3 regions of the Ewingella sp. S1.OA.A_B6 genome follow, and region 3 is predicted to be linked to each of the others. Evidence: predicted binding sites of a transcription regulator. Region 3 holds the regulator's gene; each other region holds the start of a gene.
The links. The regulator LexA, encoded in region 3, represses DNA repair genes until DNA is damaged. The targets are predictions, from matches to a motif close to TNCTGTATGTACATACAGNA.

Region 1: the regulator LexA is predicted to act here: its motif matches at 2,878-2,897, upstream of uvrB (excinuclease ABC subunit UvrB).
Region 2: the regulator LexA is predicted to act here: its motif matches at 4,359-4,378, upstream of ACMV8I_RS08080 (DNA translocase FtsK 4TM domain-containing protein).

Annotation. Positions count from the first base shown of each region.
Region 1 is NZ_JBLJFK010000001.1:163,914-171,878, reverse strand. It holds gene yvcK (uridine diphosphate-N-acetylglucosamine-binding protein YvcK) at 1-225, shown strand, start outside; gene ACMV8I_RS00840 (VF530 family DNA-binding protein) at 222-581, opposite strand; gene uvrB (excinuclease ABC subunit UvrB) at 780-2,786, opposite strand; gene ACMV8I_RS00830 (ABC transporter ATP-binding protein) at 3,769-4,479, shown strand; gene bioD (dethiobiotin synthase) at 4,469-5,149, opposite strand; gene bioC (malonyl-ACP O-methyltransferase BioC) at 5,292-6,083, opposite strand; gene bioF (8-amino-7-oxononanoate synthase) at 6,067-7,218, opposite strand; gene bioB (biotin synthase BioB) at 7,222-7,965, opposite strand, start outside.
Region 2 is NZ_JBLJFK010000001.1:1,720,746-1,728,710, forward strand. It holds gene ACMV8I_RS08070 (replication-associated recombination protein A) at 1-61, opposite strand, end outside; gene lolA (outer membrane lipoprotein periplasmic chaperone LolA) at 69-680, opposite strand; gene ACMV8I_RS08080 (DNA translocase FtsK 4TM domain-containing protein) at 874-4,293, opposite strand; gene lrp (leucine-responsive transcriptional regulator Lrp) at 4,415-4,909, opposite strand; partial or broken gene ACMV8I_RS08090 (hypothetical protein) at 5,214-5,366, shown strand; gene trxB (thioredoxin-disulfide reductase) at 5,648-6,616, shown strand; gene cydD (heme ABC transporter permease/ATP-binding protein CydD) at 6,754-7,965, shown strand, end outside.
Region 3 is NZ_JBLJFK010000005.1:26,740-34,704, forward strand. It holds gene plsB (glycerol-3-phosphate 1-O-acyltransferase PlsB) at 1-2,096, opposite strand, end outside; gene ACMV8I_RS12510 (diacylglycerol kinase) at 2,321-2,689, shown strand; gene lexA (transcriptional repressor LexA) at 2,808-3,416, shown strand; gene ACMV8I_RS12520 (CsbD family protein) at 3,657-3,866, shown strand; gene zur (zinc uptake transcriptional repressor Zur) at 4,031-4,540, opposite strand; gene dusA (tRNA dihydrouridine(20/20a) synthase DusA) at 4,836-5,831, shown strand; gene pspG (envelope stress response protein PspG) at 6,032-6,268, shown strand; gene ACMV8I_RS12540 (quinone oxidoreductase) at 6,787-7,776, opposite strand.

The DNA of each region.
Region 1 (7,965 bases), on a different contig from region 3:
GTAGCAGCCGCGTCTCTGACGCTGCACGACAAGCTGTCGCTGATTGAACAGCAGATCGGGCTACGCGCCGTTGATGCCGCTATCGTCGGGCCTAAAGTGAATATCGATGATGCCGGTGAAAGACTGATCGTGCAAACCACGCTCGAGGCCAGCGATATTCCCTACCGTCACGACCGCGAGCTGCTACGCAAAGCGCTGGAAGAGGCGCTACAGCGGATGACTTAAGGTTTTTTGGTCAACGGATGGTTATTCCACGGGCTATCCGCTGCGGGTTTGGCGGTGCTGACTTTAGGTTGTTGCGGTTTCTGCTCGGATAGCGGCGTGCGACGTTTACTGCGGACCATAGTATCCGGGCGCAGATGGCCTTCAACAAAATCCAGATACAGCGTTTCCACTTCTTTGCGTGCCCACGGCGTACGGCGCAGAAACTTCAGGCTGGACTTAATGCTCGGGTCACTTTTGAAACAATTGATATTCACCAGCGCAGCCAGCGCAGGCCAGCCAAAGTTATCGACCAGCGCGGTCAGCAGCGCTTCCAGCGTGAGGCCATGCAGGGGATCTTTCGGTGGCTGTGTTGTCATTGTCTTGTCCTGAATTTTTGCTGGCGCATACCTTAATCAGGTTTACCCAACGGTACAAGTATTTTACCAGGCCAATGCGCTAAATCATTCGAGCCGCAGCAAGGCGGCAACCGAGCAAGCCCCGATGAACTGACATGAGTCAGTGACTCGGGCGAGCAAGGGAAGCCAACGCCGCTGTGGCTTGAAGGATGACGAGCATTAGGAGAGAGCGATAAATTGCGCTCTCAACGCATGCAACTCATCGCGCGTATTGGCCGCTTCCTCAAACTCCAGATTCTGTGCGTGGGCGTACATCTTACTTTCAAGCTCTTTAATGCGCTGGTCCAACGCTTTTGGCGTGAGCAATTTGACGGTTTCAGACGCCGCAGCATCGCGTTTATCTTTATTTTTCTTGGTCTTAGGCTGACCCAGTTGCAAGATGTCGGAAATCTTCTTGTTCAGCCCGGTCGGCGTGATGCCGTGCTCAATGTTATAAGCTTCCTGTTTGGCGCGGCGACGCTCAGTTTCGTCAATGGCTTTCGCCATCGACTTGGTAATTCTGTCGCCATACAGAATGGCCTTGCCGTTTAGGTTACGCGCTGCACGGCCGATAGTCTGAATCAGCGAGCGCTCGGAGCGCAGGAAGCCCTCTTTGTCTGCATCAAGGATCGCCACCAGCGATACTTCCGGCATATCCAACCCTTCACGCAGTAAGTTGATGCCTACCAACACGTCGAATTCACCGAGACGTAAGTCGCGGATGATCTCCACACGCTCGACAGTATCGATATCAGAGTGCAGGTAACGCACCTTCTCGCCGTGTTCTTCCAGATACTCGGTCAAATCCTCAGCCATACGCTTGGTGAGCGTGGTGACCAGCACACGTTCGTTAACTTCGACGCGTTTGCGGATCTCCGACAACAGATCGTCGACCTGCGTACCGACCGGACGTACTTCAATCAGCGGATCAAGCAACCCGGTCGGACGCACCAGTTGTTCAACCACATCGTCGCCCGACTTCTCCATCTCATAGGTGCCAGGTGTGGCTGAGACATAAATACTTTGCGGCGCGGCGGATTCGAACTCTTCAAACCGCATCGGCCGGTTGTCTAGCGCCGAAGGCAGGCGGAAACCGTACTCCACCAGCGTCTCTTTGCGCGAACGGTCACCTTTGTACATGCCGCCAATTTGCGGAATAGTGACGTGAGACTCATCGACAATCAGCAGGCCGTCAGCCGGCAAATAGTCAAACAACGTCGGCGGTGGCTCACCCGGCCCACGCCCTGAGAGATAGCGCGAGTAGTTTTCAATGCCTGAGCAGTAACCCAACTCGTTCATCATCTCCAGATCAAACTGGGTACGCTGACTGATGCGCTGTTCCTCCAGCAGTTTGTTGCTTTCGAGCAAATTTTTACGCCGGTCAGCCAGTTCAACTTTGATCTCTTCTATTGCCTGCACGATGCGTTCGCGCGGCGTCACATAGTGTGTTTTGGGATAGATGGTGAAACGTGGAATTTCGTGCTGTACCTGGCCTGTCAGCGGATCAAACAGCGAGAGGCGCTCTACTTCTTGATCAAACAGCTCAATACGCAGCGCCAGATCGTCAGACTCTGCCGGGAAGACATCGATCACTTCACCACGCACGCGGAAAGTACTGCGCTGGAAAGCCTGATCGTTGCGGGCATATTGTAGCTCCGCCAGGCGACGCAGGATGGCGCGCTGGTCGATGATCATGCCCTTGGTCAGGTGCAACATCATCTTCAGATAAAGGTCCGGATCGCCCAAACCGTAAATAGCAGAAACTGAGGCCACAACGATCACATCGCGGCGTTCCAGCAACGCTTTAGTAGCAGAAAGACGCATTTGCTCGATGTGTTCGTTTATCGAGGCGTCTTTTTCAATAAATGTATCAGAACTAGGTACATAAGCTTCTGGCTGATAGTAATCATAATAAGAGACAAAATATTCAACGGCATTATCCGGGAAAAACTCTTTCATCTCGCCATAAAGCTGCGCGGCCAGGGTCTTGTTCGGTGCCAGAACCATAGTGGGTCGGTTGAGGTCAGCAATCACATTGGCGATGGTAAACGTTTTCCCTGAACCGGTTACACCCAGCAAGGTTTGGTGCGCAAGCCCGTTCTCAAGGCCCTCTTCCAGCGCACGTATAGCCTCAGGCTGATCGCCTGACGGTTTAAAATCGGAATGTAGTTTGAATGCTTTACTCATTGACGGGCTACCTGGCTGAAGAGAAGGAACACACAACACCGGCTAAGGAGATTCAGTATGGAAGACTCCGCGATTTTTGCCAGCCATATAATACTGGATATAAAACCAGCTTCCAATGATTAAATTCCGCGCATTTTTTAAGCCACTGTCATCCTTGCTTTTGAAATATTGCCACTCTGCACTTTTTTAGGTTTTATGATCGTCCTCTTTCTCCCCATCCCAGAACATTTATCCCCAGGTATTTGCGCAATTTAACGTTCTGACAACAGGCTGATGAAAATTGACACGGTCGGGATGCAGCGATTTGACAAAGCTTGATTTTATTTAATTTATTGAAAAATAACACTTTATATAAAAAGCCGAGATTCCAGTCAAACTGAGCGCAACCCGCGTCCTGACTCGCCTGAAGCAACTTTCCCGCCGCTCATGCACATGGTTATCCACAGGAATGGTGGATAACTCACATCACGCCGCTTACAGCGGGACCTGCCAAAAATCGTCCTTTCATCTTCCTCAACGTCTCTGAGATGTTTTTTAGTTATTTTTAGCCATTTTTACTGCTTTATATATACAGATTTTGCCTAGATATCCTGTGCCATTGTTATTGCAAAATGAAAAAGTGCATCCCATGAGGATCTTTTAGCTTAACCACGCTAATGCATTGCACCAAATCAACCGTCTTGCAGCACTGGAAAAGTGCACTAAACGATCTGATATCTGTCCGGCTCAGTTCGGATTATTAACATTTTTTCCTGCGCTGACCGTCTGGCCGTTTGCATTCACGCAACTTACTCTTTAGGAGGGTTATACCTAAACTTGGCCTGAGAGTTGCTAGATCTCCCACAGTCTCAGAACTGGCTTAACAGCACAAAGTCAATGTCAATGTCAGAAATATGACAACGGTCGTCAATTTATATTCATCAATCCCAACGTCACCGCCGATAAAGGGCCAGTGAAAGAAGGAATAAGGAAGGAAATTCTGATGTTAAGCGTTAAATCGGTGAATCAATACTATGGCCAGAATCATATTCTGTGGGATATCAATCTGGAACTATATCGCGGGCAGTGTACCTGTCTTATCGGACGCAATGGCGTCGGTAAAACCACGCTCATTAACTGCATCATGGGTCACCTGCCGGTTAAAAGCGGCACCATTTCCTGGCAGTCAGCCAATGAGGAGCCGCAAAGTTTATTGAATCTGCCGGTGGAAACTCGCGCGCAGATGGGCATTGGTTATGTACCTCAGGGCCGTCAGATCTTTTCGCAAATGAGTGTGGATGAAAATCTGCAAATCGCCATGATGGCCGGGCGCAACAAGACCCGCCGCGTTCCTGAGCAGGTATATGAGCTGTTTCCGTTATTAAAAGAGATGGGAGCACGTAAGGCGGGAGAACTGGACGAAAACCAGCAGCAGCAATTGGCGATCGGCCGGGCGCTGGTGCTGGAACCTGAGCTGCTGATCCTCGACGAGCCAACCGAGCATGCCAGCCCGGCAATGTCGGCGAGCATGGGCAATATCATTCACCGTCTGAATCGGGATCTTAGCCTGACCCTGTTGCTGGTCGGGCACCAACTGCCGTTTATCCGCACCGTAGCAGACCGTTTCTGCTTGCTCGACGGCGGACGCAACGTGGCGCAGGGTACGCTGGCGGAACTCAATGAGGGGTTGGTAAAAGATCATCTCACGGTTTGAGGCAATCCAGGTTGAGATATTGCCCGATATCACCGCCGGTATCCGCACCGAGGAACGGGATCTCGCCCAGCAGCGGCGCAGGCAGCATACGCGTGAGCGTTGCCAGATAGGCCTGATGATGCTTCCCCGTTTCCTGTATGTCATTGGCTATCCAACCGGCCAGGCGTAAACCGCTGTGAGTGATGGCCTCTGCGGTCAGCATCGCATGGTTGATACACCCCAAACGCATTCCCACCACTAAAATCACCGGCAGTTGCTCGGCAATCACCCAGTCGGCAAACGTCTGCTGTTCATTGAGGGGTGTAAACCAACCTCCCGCCCCTTCAACTACTGTCCAGTCGGCCCTGAGTGCGAGATGACGCAGCCCTTGCGACAGGATATCAAGCACAATCGGACGTTGCTCAAGTTGGCTGACAATATGTGGGGAAGTCGGTTCAATGAATGTACAGGGATTCACTTCGTCATAGCTAAGCTGCACCGAACTGTTGGCCTGTAAAGCCTGCGCATCACTGTTACGCGGTCCGTCGGCGGTCATTTCACTACCGGAGGCCACCGGCTTATATCCCGCAGTAGAAAAACCCGCGTGCGCTGCTGCCTGCAAAAACGCCGTCGTCGCAACGGTTTTCCCGACGTCGGTATCGGTACCGGTGATAAAAAAAGTTTGTTTCATTTTCTTGTGACCATTGCTGGAATCCAAAGTCATTGGCGCTGTATCAGGCAGCAAGCAAGCTCATCCCGACGAGCTGACATCAGTCAGTGACTCGGGTGAGCAAACGCAGCTAACGCAGAGACAGCGTCAGGGACGCAGGATTTTATCTTGGGATCAGTTCTTCCACCTGTAACACGCCGTACACCAACCGGTAGGTTAGGGGTAGCATGCCGTCTTGCCGGACGTAGTACTTCTCCAGCAGCGCCAGACGTTCGCGACCACCCAGCCCACCGAGGCGGCCATTTTTGATATGCGTCGCACCGATGCCTTTCAGGGAGCGCAGCAGCGATATAGCATCCGGGAACAATAGGGTGTGCTGGCTGAACTGCACGTCATGACGATAAGGCGCGCAGGCTTCGGCGATTTTGTCCGGCGTCAGGAACTGATTAACATGAGGACGGCCATCTACTTTTTTCCAGGCCGTAGCCAGCTCGCCAAGCGACCCTTCCGCCAGCGTGGAAAATAGCACCAGCCCGCCGATACGCGTGACGCGATGCATCTCTTCGAGCGCACGCGGCAGCGCATTACACCACTGCACGGCCAGATTACTGAAGCAGATATCCAATGAGCCATTGTCCAGCGGCAAACGCTCGATGTCTCCGGGCAGGTAATGATGGGCAGAATCCTGCGCACGGGCCATCTCCAGCATGCCCTGCGACAGGTCCAGTGCGGTGACCTGCTTACCCATCTCACGCCAGCGTCGGCTGAAATAACCGGTGCCGCAACCGGCGTCGAGCAGAGAGCGACCGGCGGCCTGATGGGTGTTTGCCGCCATGCTAATCAGATGTTCACCCACATCGCGCTGCAACTGTGCCGCGCTTTCGTAACTGACCGCAGCGCGGCTGAACGCGTCGGCCACCGCTTGTTTGTTCACTAATTCAGTGACTGCACCCATAAAGGGACTCCAGCAAAAAATCGATATCTTCGGGCAGATGAGCAGCCGTCAGGGTAATGCGCAACCTTGCGCTGCCTAGCGGCACGGTCGGCGGGCGGATCGCAGTGACCCATACACCGCGCTCACGTAGCCGTTGTGCCAGATCCAAGGTTGGCTGATTTTCACCCACAATCAGCGGCTGAATGGCCGAGGCAGAAACCGTAAGCTGATAAGGCAAACCGGCGGCCCCCGCACGGAAACGGACAATATTGCCCACCAGTTTATCACGCAGTTCGTCGCCATGCTGAACGCAGCGCAAGCAGGCCTGTAATGCACAGACCTGCGCGGTGGGCATGGCAGTGCTGTAAATCAGATGGCGGGCAAACTGCAGCAGGTATTCAGCAGTACTCTCATCACACAGCACGGCGGCACCGCTGCATCCGAAAGCTTTGCCGAAGGTCACCACCAGCAGCTCAGGCTTTACGCCCTGTTGCCAACAGCTGCCGCGCCCCTGCTCACCCAGCACGCCGACGCCGTGGGCATCATCGACCAGCAGCCAGGCCGAGTGCGCCTGCGCCAACTGATGCAGTGCTTTGAGCGGTGCTGCGTCGCCGTCCATGCTGAACACCCCTTCGGTTACCACCAGTGTTTCGCCGTCCACCGGCTTCTCCAGCAGACCTTGCAGGGAATCCGACCGATTATGCTGAAAACGCCGCAGTTGCGAAGGCGCATGCGCTGCCGCTTCCAGCAGCGATGCGTGACTGAGTTTATCCGCCAGAACCCGATCGGGTGCCTGCAACAATGCCGCGAGAATCGCCTGATTCGCCGCAAAGCCAGAGATAAACAGCAGCGCACGCGGGTAACCCTGCCAGTCCGCCAGTTGTTGTTCGAACTCGGCGTGAATATCGCTGTAGCCGGTAACATGTCCTGAACCGCCGCTGCCGACACCAAAACGCGCCGCTCCCTTTTGCCAGGCGGTGATCACATCCGGATTCTGGCTGAGCCCCAGATAATCATTGCCGGAGAAATTCAGCCAACGCCGCTTACCCTGCGTCAGCCAACGGGCGTTCCCGCCCGCATTCGGCTGACGAACACGAAACGCCGCAGCTTGTTTGCGCGCATCCACCGCCTCTTCAATGCGTTTCTGCCAGCTCATTGGTCAGACGGCGGCGTTGTAAAACTGCGGAGTATCGGCACGGACCCACTGTTCGGCCAGTGCATCCTCTTGCTGCTCATCGCCCAACTCTGTTTCAAACACCTGCGGGTTAAGACCCAACTTGCCAAATAGAATCAGGTCTTTGTCTTCAGCAGGGTTCGGCGTGGTCAGCAGTTTGCACCCGTAGAAAATCGAGTTGGCCCCGGCCATAAAGCACATGGCCTGCGTCTGCTCGCTCATCTGCTCGCGACCGGCGGACAGGCGCACATAAGATGTCGGCATCATGATACGCGCCACCGCAATGGTGCGGATAAAGTCGAAAGGATCGACGTCGTCGTTATCGGCCAGCGGCGTGCCTTTCACTTTGACCAGCATGTTGATCGGCACGCTCTCCGGCGCGACCGGAAGATTCGCCAGTTGCATCAGTAAACCAGCACGATCTTTTACCGTTTCGCCCAGGCCAACGATACCGCCAGAACAGACTTTAATGCCTGCGCCGCGCACCTCTGACAACGTGTCCAGACGCTCCTGATAGCTGCGGGTGGTGATGATGCTGCCGTAAAATTCCGGTGAGGTGTCGAGGTTATGGTTGTAGAAGTCCAGCCCCGCCGACGCCAGCCGCTGAGCCTGCGTGGTGTTCAGTGAACCGAGCGTCATGCAGGTTTCCATTCCCAACTCTTTTACACCCTGCACCATTTGCTCGAGGTACGGCATGTCACGATCGTGCGGGTTTTTCCACGCGGCACC
Region 2 (7,965 bases), on a different contig from region 3:
GCATTCTTGCGGCCAGTGGCTGGAACTCATTGTGGGAAAAATCGAGTGACAGATTACTCAAAGGGACCTCACTGGCGCTGGTCGTCCACCGTCACACCTTTCGGCGGTGTAAATTTGAATTTGGCATCATCAACCGACGTATTTTGCTGGCCTTTCAGGCTATATGCGCTTTTCTGACCATCTTGCTCCACCGCAGTAAAGCTCTTGATGGTGCCGGTTGGCGTAACGTTAATCGCGAACTGTTTCAGATTACCGGCTGCCGTTTTCGGCGTTAATTCGAAATCATCGCCTTTCTGTTTGATGTTGTATTTTGACCAGTCACTGCTGTCGTTGCGGGTGATCAGCATAAATGGCGTGTTGCCGGTGGCATTTTTCAGCCAGGTTGCAGTAACTTGTTCGACAAACGGGTTATAGAACCACAGGGTTTTTCCGTCAGATACCAAAATACTTTCATCCGGTGACGTCATATGCCAGTTGAATAAATTCGGGCGTTTGACCCACAGCTCGCCTTCGCCCTGCTGAACAGCCGCACCGTCATCACTGGTGACAGTTTGGGTAAAACTGGCATGGAATGTATTGAGTTTGCCCAGACGGCTTTTAAGGTCACTACTGGCATCGGCTAATACCGAGGCGGAAGTAAATGCAGTCAGTAAACAACCTACTATTAACAATTTTTTCATTCTTATAGTTACCTCAGAAATCTCTTGCGACTACGACGTTGTCCTGCGCACGTGGCGAAAGACGCATGTTGCGAACTCTAGCCGAGGCTGATGCACAAAGGTAGCTCATTCGTCTGAAAAGCTTGCGGTTTACGCTTCTTTGCACAGAGGGCCGCAACAGCGGCCCTCAATGACTCTCTGGCCTTGCTGACCTTTATTCGTGAGAAGGTGGAGCTAACACTTCGCGGTTACCGTTATGGCCCGGCACACTGACAATGCCCTGCGCTTCCATCTGCTCAACGATACGCGCCGCACGGTTGTAACCGATACGGAACTGACGCTGAACACCTGATATTGAAGCACGACGCTTATCCACCACGAAAGCTACAGCCTGATCAAACAGGGCATCCAGCTCTTCTTCGCTGTCGAGACCCAGACCACCGCCTTCACCCTCTTCACCACCCGAGATGATACTTTCAATGTATTTTGGACGACCGCGAGCTTTCCAATCCTGAACAACCGCATGCACTTCCTGATCGCGGACAAACGCGCCGTGAACACGCACAGGGATCGAGGAGTTAGGTGCCATATACAGCATGTCCCCCATTCCCAGCAAGGATTCGGCGCCGCCCTGATCAAGAATGGTGCGTGAGTCAATCTTGCTTGAAACCGTAAACGCAATACGTGTTGGGATGTTGGCTTTGATCAGGCCGGTGATAACATCCACTGACGGACGCTGGGTTGCCAGCACCAGATGAATACCCGCCGCACGCGCTTTCTGTGCCAGACGTGCAATCAACTCTTCAACTTTTTTACCCACCGTCATCATCAGGTCGGCAAACTCGTCCACTAGCACCACAATAAAGGGCTCTTTTCCGAGGAACGGCGGCTCAGCGGCCATACCGTCACCCGGTTTCCAGAATGGATCAGGAATCGGACGCCCCATGGCTTCGGCCTGCTCCACTCGCTCGTTGTAACCTGCAAGGTTACGCACACCCAGTGCAGACATCAGCTTGTAGCGACGTTCCATTTCACCGACACACCAGCGCAGCGCATTGGCCGCATCTTTCATATCGGTGACTACTTCAGTCAGCAAATGTGGAATGCCTTCATAGACGGACAACTCGAGCATTTTCGGGTCGATCATGATGAAGCGCACTTCTTCCGGCGTGGCTTTATAAAGCATGCTAAGGATCATGGCATTTACACCGACGGACTTACCGGAACCGGTCGTACCGGCCACCAGTAAATGCGGCATTTTCGCAAGGTCAGCAATAACAGGCTCACCGGAGATATCTTTACCCAGCACAATGGTCAGTGGTGAAGGGCTGTCTTTGAATTTCGGACAATCCAGCACTTCCCGTAGATACACGGTCTGACGTTTCTTATTGGGTAATTCCAGCCCCACATAAGGCTTACCCGGTATAACCTCGACGATGCGGACCGCCACAGCGGACAAAGATCGAGCCAGGTCGCGTGAAAGGTTGGAAATACGTGCTGCTTTAACGCCAGGTGCCAGATCGAGTTCAAAACGGGTGATCACGGGACCAGGCTGGCGGCCCACAACGTCCGCTTTAATACGGTAATCGTTGAGACGAGCTTCGATTAAATTGCCCATCTGTTCCAGGGCAAACTCATCGACCGGCTCAGACTCAACCGGCGGAGACGTCAGCAAATCCAGTGAAGGTAACGGCGTGGTTGGTTTGACCAGCGGTTGTTCATTACGCATCAGGAACGGGTGGATCAGGCTGTCCATATTCGGCCGAACAACCTGCGTCTGCTGTGGCGCTTCGTACTGCTCAATAGCTTCAACCGGTGCATGAGAAGGACGGTGTGCGGACTGGCCGAAAGTCGGGATCTCAGGCTCATCCTCTTTCTGTGGTGACAGTGTAAACATCGGTTCCGAAGGCGTGTCATCCACCAAATCCGCCATCGGCGAGAAGGTGAATGCATCATGCGTACTGATGTTCATTGCCGCAGCGGCCAGAGCCTCAGAAGCTGACTGAACCGGTGCAGGTGAGAATACTCGCTCTTGATAAGGCACTGAGTCCATTGGCTCCTGCGACTCCTGCTGATAGCGGTTCTGCTCGCGGGCAGAGAAAGCCTGACGCAGGGCAGCCTCCTGCAGTGCAGCGTCTTCATCCTGCTCAGTGTCTGGGAGTTCTTCGCTGTAACGCTGGCTTTGCTGTTGGGCAAACTGTTGACTCAGTGCCGCTTCCTGCAGCGCCTGATCGTCTTCGCTATCCGTTGCCGAAGAAGCCTGTACAGTCACCTGTTCCTGCTGTTCTGCCATTCGCTGGGAAGGCAATTTGATACCATAAGACGCCAGTTCGCGGCGCGTAGGGATACGCACTGGATTAGGACGAGGTAATTCAGGTCCGACCCCTTTTTTGATTTGAGAATTACCCTCACTGACGGCGCTAAACGCTGGCATGAAGGTATTGGTTGCTGATGAGGTCGATTGTCCGGCCTGCGCCAGCCCGGTCGCCAGTGCCGCAGTAGCGGCAACGCTGCTCACATCGCTGCTGTCGCGCTGCGCGGTGCTGAAATCAAACGGAGAGCGCTCAGAGATCGGATCAACATTCGCACCCCAGTTACCCAGTCGCGGCTCATCCTTGTCATACTCTGAATGTGGCGCAGGTTGCTGTGGAGCAGGTGTTTCTTGTGGGATTTCAAAACTGTATAACGGTGGCGGTGGCGCGATATTCGCGTCCGGCGCAGGAATATGTACCGCCGCTGAGGATGGACTGACTTCTGCCAGGACTTGCTCAGCGGAAGTGACGCCTGCTGGCGACTGCGTATTCTCATTCACAGGGTCATGAACAGATGGCACCGATAACAACACATCATCATCTTCTTCCGCGCCCAAAGCAGTATTAACGGCTAATGCGGAAGTGCTGGTTGCCACAGCGCGTGCGGCATCTGAAGGCACATAGTCACTATCAAGAAGCGGATCATCATGTACATCATTAAGGTCGTGTTCATGGCGGTCGTCATAATCTTCATCGTCATCACGGCGCGAGCGGTTGGTCATAAAGGTGGTAACACCCAGCACCACTCCGCCAATTTTCTCTGCAATCGTCAGCCAGGACCAGCCGGTAAACAGCGTTAAGCCTGCGGCCCATATGCAAAGAAGCGCCATCGTTGCACCGACGTTGTTAAACCACGGCGTCATGGCCGTAGCCAACAAACTGCCGATCACACCACCGGAGGCGAAGTAATAGAGGTCATCAATGTTAAACGATGCTAACCCACAAGACGTGAGTATGAGCGCCAGCGTCCCGATGAGGCGCAGCGACAAAGAGAAGTAATCGACATGATCCTGATTATTTCGCTGACTAAATGCAGCCCAACACAGGCTAAGCATGATCGGTGGAATAGCATAAGCCAGTACGCCAAAAACGAAGAATAAGGTGTCGGCCATCCAGGCCCCAACTCCCCCACCCCAATTATGGATAGGCCCATGCCATGCGGTCTGCGACCAGCTTGGATCTGACGGATTAAAACTCACCAATGCCGCGATAAGGTAAACGGCGAAAACGGCTACCACAACCAGCACAGCCTCCAATACACGGCGGCTACTGCTGAGTTTCTTCAAGGTAACGTCTTTATCTTCTGTATATTCCTGGCTCAAGAAAGGCTCTCCAGGTTCCTGTGGGCTGAAAAAACAATAGCGCCGAGAACGGGCCTCGGCGCCAGAGCTGTATAGATACACAGGAGTGTAGCTAACTTTATAAGGTTTTGCACCTGAACCTTTACCGGGTCTTTATGACCAGTCGGTTAGTTTGTTTTACTTCTTCCATCACCACATAGGTGCGGGTGTCGTTGACGCCCGGCAGACGAAGTAAAGTCTCTCCTAACAGTTTACGGTAAGCGGACATATCAGGTACGCGGGTTTTCAACAAATAGTCGAAGTCCCCAGAAACCAAATGACACTCCTGAATATCTTCAAGTTTTTGCACTGCAGCATTGAATTGCTCAAACACATCCGGCGCACCACGGTTGAGTGTTATTTCAACAAACACCAGCAGCGACGCATCCAGATAATGTGGATTGAGCAACGCAGTATAACCGTTGATGAAGCCCTGGCGTTCTAAACGACGAACGCGCTCCAGGCACGGCGTTGGAGATAATCCTACACGTTTGGAAAGCTCGACGTTTGAAATCCGGCCATCCTTTTGCAATTCGTTGAGGATGTTACGGTCAATACGATCGAGATCTTTTCCCGGACGTTTTTTGTTGTCTACCATTATTATTGTCTCTCTGCTGTCCTTCCCTGCACCTGCCATACCCTAGCCAACTTCAATGTGTCAGGGTTTGTCCCAAGCGAAGACCCGATTGTTATAGGTTTTAGCACCCTGTATAAGCGCATTCTTCCCTGTCAAAAGAAAACGCACTCAGTGACCTGATACCGAGAAAAAATAATGCAGTGAAATTAATAGCTTGCATACAGCAAGCTGTTTTCACTAAATCCTGCGCAAGAAAAAACCAGCCATTTAGAATCCCAAACGAGTCAGGTAGCAGCTGATCGTATAATTTCAAGTCACAGGCAGGCGATTAATTTCTTCGTCCCCAGATGTTTTCGCAAATGCACAGCGGATTGTCAAAGTAAAAGAAGCAAAATCAGAAGAACGTGCCAGATTGAAAAGACACCGCGCCCTTTTTAGCTATCTTTCTGCGGCCAATAATAACCAAACAATGAGATGACTTTTCCACGATAACTCCGGCGAGAAGCCGGAATTTCTCTCAAAAAAGCCACAGGGTATTTAACAAAACAGACCCGGCCAACACGGCGGGTGGCATCATATTCCTCTGCCCATCAATCAGTTACCTAGCTTACAGCCAAGCAACCGTTCTCTTTTACGCGGGTTTAAACGTAAAAACTATCAGACAAATCGCTAACAACATCTGAGTTTGCTTTTTTTACCACGCGCTTTTCCCTACAATCGTTTCATTGCCAGTCGCGCCACCACGGAGATGAATTGCTCATGAGTACGATTAAACACAGTAAATTATTGATTTTAGGCTCAGGCCCTGCCGGTTATACCGCAGCGGTTTATGCTGCCCGTGCCAATCTGACCCCGGTACTGATCACCGGCATGGAAAAAGGCGGTCAGTTGACCACAACCACCGACGTTGAAAACTGGCCTGGTGATCCTGAAGGCCTGACAGGTCCTGCTCTGATGGATCGTATGCACGAGCACGCTGCAAAATTTAATACTGAAATCATTTTCGACCATATCAACAAAGTTGATTTACAAAACCGCCCGTTCCGCTTGTTTGGTGACAGCGAAGAGTACACCTGTGATGCGCTGATTATTGCTACCGGTGCTTCCGCGCGTTACATCGGTTTGCCATCCGAAGAAGCTTTCAAAGGTAAAGGCGTTTCGGCCTGTGCGACCTGCGATGGTTTTTTCTATCGCAACCAGAAAGTTGCCGTGGTCGGTGGTGGTAATACAGCCGTCGAAGAAGCACTGTATCTGGCCAACATCGCTGAAGAAGTGCATCTCATCCACCGTCGTGACAGCTTTCGCGCAGAAAAAATTCTCATTGACCGCCTGAACGAAAAAGTCAAAAGCGGCAACATTGTTCTGCACACCCATAAAACGCTGGATGAGGTTCTGGGCGACCAGATGGGCGTAACCGGAGCAAACCTGCGCGATGCGCGTACTGATGAGCTGAACAGACTGGACGTTGCCGGTGTATTCATCGCTATTGGTCACAGCCCGAACACCGCGATTTTTGACGGTCAACTGGCGCTGGAAAATGGCTACATCAAAGTGCAATCAGGTATTCATGGCAATGCGACCCAGACCAGCATTCCTGGCGTCTTTGCCGCGGGCGATGTGATGGATCATATTTACCGTCAGGCAATCACTTCTGCGGGTACAGGTTGTATGGCAGCCCTGGACGCCGAGCGTTACCTTGACGGCTTATCTCAAGCTCCGGATTTATAATCACTCTGCTGAGCGATTATCCACATAAATGATAATGAGTAAGGTGGCTTAATTGCCGCCTTATTGTTTTCAGTTTTTAGTCTGAGCATGTAACATGAGCGGCCTCCCATCTGGATTGCTGCACAGACTGATGCCTGATGAACAAAACACGACAACAAGAACTGATCCGCTGGTTAAAGCAACAAAGCTCTCTCGCAAAAGGCTGGATACGCCTGTCGATGATGCTCGGTTTACTCTCGGGCTTATTGATCCTTGCTCAAGCCTGGCTCATGGCCGGACTCCTCCACAGCCTGATTATTCAACACACGCCGCGCGAAGCCCTGTTGCAAAGTTTCCTGTTGCTGGCCCTGACTTTTATTCTGCGTGCGATCGTGACCTGGTTACGTGAACAGGTTGGTTTTATCTGCGGAAAGATCATCCGTCAGGAGATGCGCAAACTGGTGCTAGACCGGCTGGAGAGACTTGGGCCGGCGTGGATTCAAGGTAAACCTGCTGGCAGTTGGGCAACCATTATCCTCGAACAGATCGAAGAGATGCAGGACTACTACGGGCGCTATCTGCCGCAAATCGCTCTGGCGGGGATCATCCCGTTACTCATCCTGGTTAGCATCTTCCCGATCAACTGGGCTGCAGGCATGATCCTTCTGGTCACTGCGCCACTCATTCCGATCTTTATGGCGCTGGTTGGCATGGGTGCTGCCGATGCCAACCGCCGTAACTTTACTGCTCTCGCCCGCCTCAGCGGCAATTTTCTCGATAGCCTGCGGGGCCTTGATACCCTGCGCCTGTTCCACCGCGCACAGGCTGAAACCGAGCAGATCAGTCGATCCACCGAACATTTCCGCGCCAGAACCATGGACGTGCTGCGTCTGGCGTTTTTATCTTCCGCCGTGCTTGAGTTCTTTGCTTCCCTCGCCATTGCTGTCGTCGCAGTCTATTTTGGCTTCTCGTTTCTGGGTGAACTGAATTTCGGCAGCTACGGTACACCGGTTACCCTGTTCGCTGGCTTCTTGGTACTGATTCTGGCTCCAGAGTTTTTCCAGCCGCTGCGCGACCTCGGGGCATTTTACCATGCCAAAGCGCAGGCTGTTGGTGCCGCAGAAAGTCTGCTGACGTTTCTCAGTTCAGAAGTCGAAAGTCAGGGACAGGGCACGCAAAGCTGGCATAGCCAGAAGCCAATATCACTCTCGGCCAAAGATCTGATTGTCTGTTCACCTGAGGGCAAAAAACTGGCCGGGCCTCTTAATTTTGACCTGCCCGAAGGTACCCGTGTTGCCATTGTTGGCCTGAGCGGCGCGGGGAAAAGCTCACTGCTCAACGCGCTGCTGGGTTTTTTGCCCTATCGGGGC
Region 3 (7,965 bases):
GCCAGTAGTTGCAGTGGGCGAATACGTGACGGATTAAGCGACAGCGTTTCACCATCGAGTTTGATCAGCCCCTGGCGTGCCAACTCTGCGCACAGGACTTGCAGCACCGTTGGCAGATCTTCTTTGCTGTAATGCATGAAGAGTTCGGCTTTCATCATTGGGAAAATCAATGCGACCTGACGCAGTAACTCGGCGCTGGTGACTGAACGGTGGTGCATGATGATGCTGGAGATCAGTGAAGGCAGTACCAGCAAATGGTGAATATTATTGCGGTAGTACGTCATCAATACGGCCTGCTCACGCGGCAGAATAATGATGTCGCCTATATTGTCTTTCTCGACTTCGAACTTATTCATGTTCAGTGCGTGATCGAGAAGCTGTTCGGCAGTCAAATTTGGCACGGTGGAATCAGCGGTATAAGGCACATTGCGGAGCAGCTGCAAATAGCAATCAAGCTGTTCGATCAGTTGTTCGCGGGTCAGTGAACGCTGACGCGAGGCCAACAGCGCGGTGCAGCACAGGTTCATGGCGTTGGCCGCCGCAGAGTTATTGATACGCACCATGATTTTGGCTGCCAGATCCTGCACGGTTGGCGTGAGCCAACTTGGACGGTGGGCTTCGATAGGATCGATTGAGTCACGCCATGTCGGCACATTCTGGTTGAGATATGTGGTCAGATGCAGTGGTTCGCCGAAGTTGACGTAGCCCTGACCGAGGTTACGCAGTTTGCGCAATCCGTTGATCATTTGCATAAAACTTTCTTTCTCTTTGGTCGCACCGCGCAGTTCTTTGGCATAGGTGCCGACTTCCATCACGTGCTCGTAACCGATGTAAATTGGCACCAGCGTGATTGGGCGTGAACCGCCGCGGAGCATTGCCTGAATGGTCATTGCCAGCGTGCCGGTTTTCGGTTCGAGCAAACGTCCAGTACGCGAACGGCCGCCTTCAACAAAGTATTCAACTGAATAACCACGGGTGAACAACTCGCCGAGATACTCACGGAATACCGTTGCGTAAAGCTTGTTACCCTTAAAGGTACGGCGGATAAAGAACGCGCCCAGACGGCGAAAAATCGGACCCGCTGGCCAGAAATTCAAATTGATACCGGCAGCTATATGCGGCGGAACCAGCCCCTGATGGTAAAGCACGTAGGAGAGCAGTAAATAGTCCATATGGCTGCGATGACAGGGCACATACACGATTTCCTGACCATCCAGCGCCAACTGCCGTACGCGTTCGGCATTATTGACGTTGATGCCTTTATAAAGTCGGTTCCATGTCCAGCTTAATACGCGGTCTGACAGGCGCACGGCTTCGTAGGAGAAATCAGCGGCGATCTCTTCCATCAGGGCAATGGCGTTTTGCTGGGCTTTTTCGTGGGAAATCTTCTTGCTACGCGCTTCGTCTTCGACCGCTTTCTCAATCGCTTTGGATGCCAGCAATTTATTGAACAGGTCCTGACGCACCGGCAAACGTGGTCCAACCGCCGCCAGACGTTGACGCGAGAAGTGCATACGCGCTACCCGAGCCAGTTTCTGGGCGATAATTTTATCAGTACCGTGCTCGGTTGCCATATAGCGTAACGACACCGTATTGGAGAAGCGCACGAAACTGTCACGGCCCAGCCACAGCACTGCAAAGAACTTTTGCACGCCGTTCAGCACGCGCAGATGTGGGGTTTCTTGTCCTTCCCGACCCGGCGCACGGCCAAACATTACTGATACAGGTAACATTTGGATGTCCAGCAGTGGGTTACTGCGATGTAAGTCCAGATAGTCATGGAACAGTTTTATCGACTCAAGTTTCGGTGTGTAATAGGTAAACACACGCGGTCCTTCAGCGATAAAAACGTGACTAGGCAGCTGTATGCCGTCAATTTCCAATGGAATAAGGGGATCAGGCAGATTCTGCGCCAGGCACTGGGTGCGTAAGGTCAGTAAATCTGTCTTCGAATGATAAGGCAAAACATACAGGATCGGCCGAGTGGGATCTAAGCGCAACTCGGTAACCGGATCTGTCGGAATGACCTTGCTCTTTACCAGCAATTTTAGCGGTAAATTCAATAAGGTATAATAAAGTCTACGCCAACCTGACATAAAAACGTGAAGCCTCTTTGTTAGCAATTCGTCGCAAGGATACCAGAAAGTGAGTATGGGGTCTGTGGTGATACTCTATAATCCCCAAGCTGCCGCTGTGTTGGTTCGCTCATCTAAATGACTTCCTGGTAAGCTTATAGGGAGTCATTCCGTTGCCTCTCTGCTGCAACCTGGAAGCTTTTAAGTATAAAATGCCGCAACCTTTCCGTTAAGACGAATAACACATGAAAAATGAATCTACCGGGTTTACCCGTATCGTGAAGGCCGCAGGCTTTTCGCTCAAAGGTTTAAGCTCGGCATGGAAAAACGAAGCGGCTTTTCGCCAGGAAGTGATCGGCGTGTTTCCCTTCATCATATTGTCATTTTTCCTTGATGTAACCAGCGTTGAACGCATCCTTCTAGTGGGAGTTCTGGGGCTGGTGATCATCGTCGAATTATTAAATAGCGCCGTGGAATGTGCTATTGACCGTATCGGCCCCGAATTTCACGTGCTGTCGGGGCGCGCCAAAGACATTGGCTCTGCGGCAGTTTTGCTGACTATTATACTGGCGGTTTTCACCTGGGTCAGCGTGTTTTGGCCGCATTGGTTCTAAATTGGAATAAAGATTCCATATTTCACCTTAGCATCTGTTTTTATTCACTCTTAGGTTTTCATTCAGAGAGTACCTGTATATACTCACAGCAATACTGTATAAACAATCAGGGGGCGGGATGAAAGCTTTAACAGTCAGACAACAAGAGGTTTACGACCTCATTCGCGATCATATCGCCACCACAGGTATGCCACCAACCCGTGCTGAGATCGCCGCTCGTCTGGGTTTTCGCTCACCAAATGCAGCGGAAGAGCATCTTAAAGCACTGCAACGCAAAGGCGTCATTGAGATTGTTTCCGGTGCGTCGCGTGGTATTCGCCTGTTAATGGAAGAAGAAGAAGGTTTGCCATTAATTGGTCGCGTTGCCGCCGGTGAACCTCTGCTGGCACAGCAACATATTGAAGGGCATTATCAGGTCGATCCCGCAATGTTTAAACCAAGTGCTGATTTCCTGCTGCGCGTTAGCGGTATGTCGATGCGCGACATTGGTATTCTCGACGGTGATTTACTGGCGGTGCATAAAACGCAGGACGTGCGAAATGGTCAGGTTGTTGTCGCACGTATTGACGATGAAGTGACTGTTAAACGTCTGAAAAAGCAGGGCAGCATTGTCCAGCTTCTGCCCGAAAACAGCGATTTTGAGCCTATAGTTGTTGATCTACGGGAGCAGAGCTTCAGCATTGAAGGCCTTGCCGTCGGCGTTATCCGTAACGGTGACTGGATCTAATATGCACGGCTAGTATCCATCTCTAATTTCAGTCGGCGGTAAACTATTTTCCTCTACCGCCGCAGAGTAAATCTTTAGTTGTTATCGTTACTTACCACTCAGGAATAATCCTAATCATGGTGGGTATCGCTGTTATCTGACGTAAAAGCCAAATTATCAACTACTCTTATTCATGTGGTAAGCACTTAACGTGTTCAACAAAGCACGACAACCTAACCCAAGGTAATAGGAGAACTTGTTATGAATAAGGACCAAACCGAAGGTAACTGGAAGCAGTTTAAAGGCAAAGTGAAAGAAAAATGGGGCAAGCTGACTGATGATGACCTGACGGTGGTGGAAGGGAAACGTGATCAGTTGGTTGGTAAAATCCAGGAGCGTTACGGCTATCGGAAAGAAGAAGCCGAGAAAGAACTCAAGTCCTGGGAAACAGATAATAAATATCACTGGTAAGTCGCAATTCCCCTTGCGCATTAGTTATGTATCAGTGATGCATCCTGAGAAATATGCTGCTCCTACCCGGGAATGCATTCAGGATTGATGGTACAGGGACGTACCCACCTTAATTGCTCAGTGCCCGCGCTATTTCAAATACCCATCTTTTAAGCATCAATACATTAGCGTTTTTTAGTCACGATACTGTGGTCATGTTCGCAGTGATCTTGGCTGTTGCATTGCTCAACAACGCTACACTCGCCGCACATGCCGTGGGCTTCAACTACGGAATGGCGCAGCTCAAACCCTGAGTCCGCGGCCAGTTTTGCCAGCCGCTCTTCGATGCCATCCGTTGTTTTCTCAGTCACCAACCCGCAGCGGTCACAGATAAACAGTGCAGAAGTGTGGCTGGGTTCTTCAAAATGGTGGCACAGGACATAACTGTTGGCCGATTCCACACGATGAATAAACCCCTGTTCCAGCAGAAAATCCAGCGCCCGATAAACTGTCGGCGGTTTTGCCTGGGGTTCGCTCACGCGCAGTAAATCCAGCAGATCGTAAGCACTGATAGCACCGGGCTGTTGCGTCAACAGACGCAGCACTTCAAGGCGCTGTGGCGTCAGGCGTACATTTCGTTGCACACAAAGCTTTTCAGCCTGTGCAAGTAATTGATCTGGGTTGGTCAGGGTCATAAAGGCTCTCTGAGTACGCTACTGGGTTGCACGCTTTGAACAAGGCAAGGACGGATTTTATCATGCTTCGGTGTAATCGACGAATTATGCGCCGCCCTTCTGTTTGTCATCGTCTGGCGCGCGTCGGTTGTCCGCTAGTTAAGGGGGCTGGCGAGGCAGGGTGCTGAATCTTTGTTCTGTGATATAATCAGCGATTAACGTCTTTTCGGCCATCATGCTGAGAGGAACGTCCCGCACACTTTCTTCAGCGAATTTCAGGTCGATGTCAGAAAATCAAAATCCCAAAACTCATGTAATGCCACTCACTGCGCAACGTTTTTCCGTCGCGCCGATGCTCGATTGGACCGATCGTCATTGTCGCCATTTTCATCGGCTGATGACCAGCCAGGCGCTGCTATACACCGAAATGGTCACCACTGGGGCGATCATCCACGGTAAAGGTGACTACCTTGGTTTTGGTGATGCCGAGCATCCGGTGGCGCTGCAACTGGGTGGCAGTAACCCTGCCGATCTGGCGCGGTGCGCTAAGCTCGCCGAAGAGCGCGGCTATGATGAGATCAACCTCAACGTCGGTTGCCCCTCTGACCGCGTACAAAATGGCATGTTCGGTGCCTGCCTGATGGCGCAGCCCTCGCTGGTTGCGGACTGTATTAAAGCTATGCGCGACACCGTGTCTATTCCGGTCACCGTCAAAACCCGCATCGGTATTGACGAACAAGACAGCTATGAATTTCTCTGCGATTTTGTGCAGCAGGTGGCTGAAAACGGCGGCTGTGAAACCTTTATTATTCATGCGCGTAAAGCTTGGTTGTCCGGCCTCAGCCCGAAAGAGAACCGTGAGATCCCGCCGCTGGATCACTCGCGTGTTTATCAGCTGAAAAAAGATTTCCCGCAGCTTACCATGGCAATTAACGGCGGCATTAAGACGCTGGAAGAAGCCAAAACGCATCTGCAATTCATGGATGGTGTCATGGTCGGCCGTGAAGCCTATCAGAATCCGGTCATGCTAATTAACGTGGATCGTGAACTGTTTGGCATGGATGTCCCATCGCGCACCGCGCCGGACATCATCCGCGCTATGTATCCTTACATTGAAGCGGAACTGACGAAAGGTACCTATCTCGGGCATATAACCCGCCATATTCTGGGCATCTTCCAGAGCGTGCCGGGCGCGCGCCAGTGGCGTCGTCATCTCAGCGAAAACGCCCATAAGCCTGGAGCGGGTGTCGATGTGGTTGAACAGGCGTTGCAATGTGTCACCCAGCCACAAAGGGCGCTGATTCAGGCCTGAGGGAAGTGGTGAAAATCACTAAAAGTTAGTCTGAGTTACTACGTGACCACCGGTCTATTTCCCGCGTGGTTATATTTTTATATATATTTCATAATCTTACACTTCCTGTCACTCTGGCATGTTTCTTGTAATATTATCTGGACTTCAGATGGCACTTGTCAGGCTGATTCCGTCTTCTCGCTGTTTGTAAGGAGCATACGATGCTGGAAATTCTCTTCGTGCTTGGTTTCTTCTTTATGCTGATGCTGACCGGTATTTCATTGCTGGGGATGATCGCGGCACTGATCGTGGCGTTTGCTCTGATGATGTTAGGTGGATTCTTGGCAATTGTTATAAAAATGTTACCTTGGTTGGTTTTTGCCGTGCTTGTCGTCTGGGTTTACCGGAAGTTTATTAAGCCGGATGAGCCGAAATATCGTCGCCGTCGCCTGCCTTAATCATGGGTTTAAAAAAATGTTTTCATAACATCATGAAATTAAAATGGTTAATGGGATGCTTTTGAGCACATTGGAATGTAATTGTTACATCTATAACTTTTACTTATGTGCTAGCAGTCACAAGCTGGATCAGAATGTGCGGTAAAACTGCATTTATCATATTTTTTAACATGGGTGGCTGTTAGGATGAATTTCATACGTGGTTACAGACCGCAACGCTGAATTCATCAAGCCTGATGAGGCATACAATAGTCGCCGAAGTGACAACGCCCTTTGGGTTTACCTTGCAGTACCCTACAGCAGTACCCGTCTTGAATCAGAGGTCGTCTGAGACAGACAGCATAAAAGGGCTTCCATCTATGTGGAGGCCCTTTTTGCATCCCCTTAGTACTGGTCCCTCAGCGGCGTTAGCTGCGTTCAGTCGCCTGAATCACTTACTTATGTAAGCTCATCGGGCTCTTCACTTGCCGCCTTGCTGAAGCACCAATTACTTTGGGGATACAGCAGTCGTCGATATCTTACTTACCCGGAATCAGAAGGCTTGAACCCTGCGTGGAACGACTTTCCAGCGTTTCATGAGCGCGCCTGGCTTCTGACAGCGGAAATTTTTGTGCTTCGCTAACGTCTACTTTGATCGCACCGCTGGCGATCATAGAGAACAGCTCATCACTGGCGGTTTTCAATTCTTCGCGGGTGGTAATGTAAGCATTCAGCGACGGACGAGTAACGTACAGCGAGCCTTTCTGCGTGAGAACGCCTAAATTGACGCCTTCCACCGGACCGGAAGCATTACCGAAACTGACCAGCAATCCGCGCGGCTTCAGACTATCGAGAGAGCGTTCAAAGGTATCTTTGCCGACGGAATCGTACACCAGCCCGACTTTCTCTCCGCCGGTAAGTTCTTTAACGCGTGCCACGATATCCTCTTTCTGATAATTGATAGTCGCCCACGCGCCAGCCTGCTTGGCCCGCTCGGCTTTCTCGTCCGAGCCGACGGTGCCGATGAGATTGGCACCCAGCGCTTTGGCCCACTGGCAGGCAATCAGCCCGACGCCACCGGCGGCGGCATGGAACAGAAAGGTTTCGCCCGCCTTAATGTTGTGTGTCAAACGTAGCAGATAATAGACTGTCAGGCCCTTTAGAAAGGAGGCTGCAGCCTGTTCAAAGCTGATGGCATTGGGCAACAGTGCGATCTTCTCCTGCGGCACGTTGTGAATTTCGCTGTATGCGCCGAGCGCGGACTGCGCATACACCACGCGATCCCCGACCTTAATGCCCGTCACTGCACTGCCGATTTTACTCACTACACCTGCCGCCTCAGTCCCTAAACCTGAAGGTAGCGAGGCCGTTGGATATAAACCGCTGCGCATATAGGTATCAATATAATTTATCCCTATTGCTTTATTCTCGACTTGTACTTCGCCTGCTGCGGGGTCTTGCGGTTGAAAACTGACATATTGCAAAACTTCAGGTCCACCAGTGGTGGAAAATTGAATGCGCTTAGCCATTTTGCTTCCTCGTTATCGGGTCTGTTGGTAACCCTAGGCTATTTAATTGAGACAATCCAGCGCTGCTAAGACCAATTGGAAATGAGGCATCACAAGGAAATATAATTGCGTATACTGACGCGTTATCATGTGTCCCGTTTTGATAACCCATTTCCATTGCATGTTCTGAAAACAGGCTCTTAGACCAGG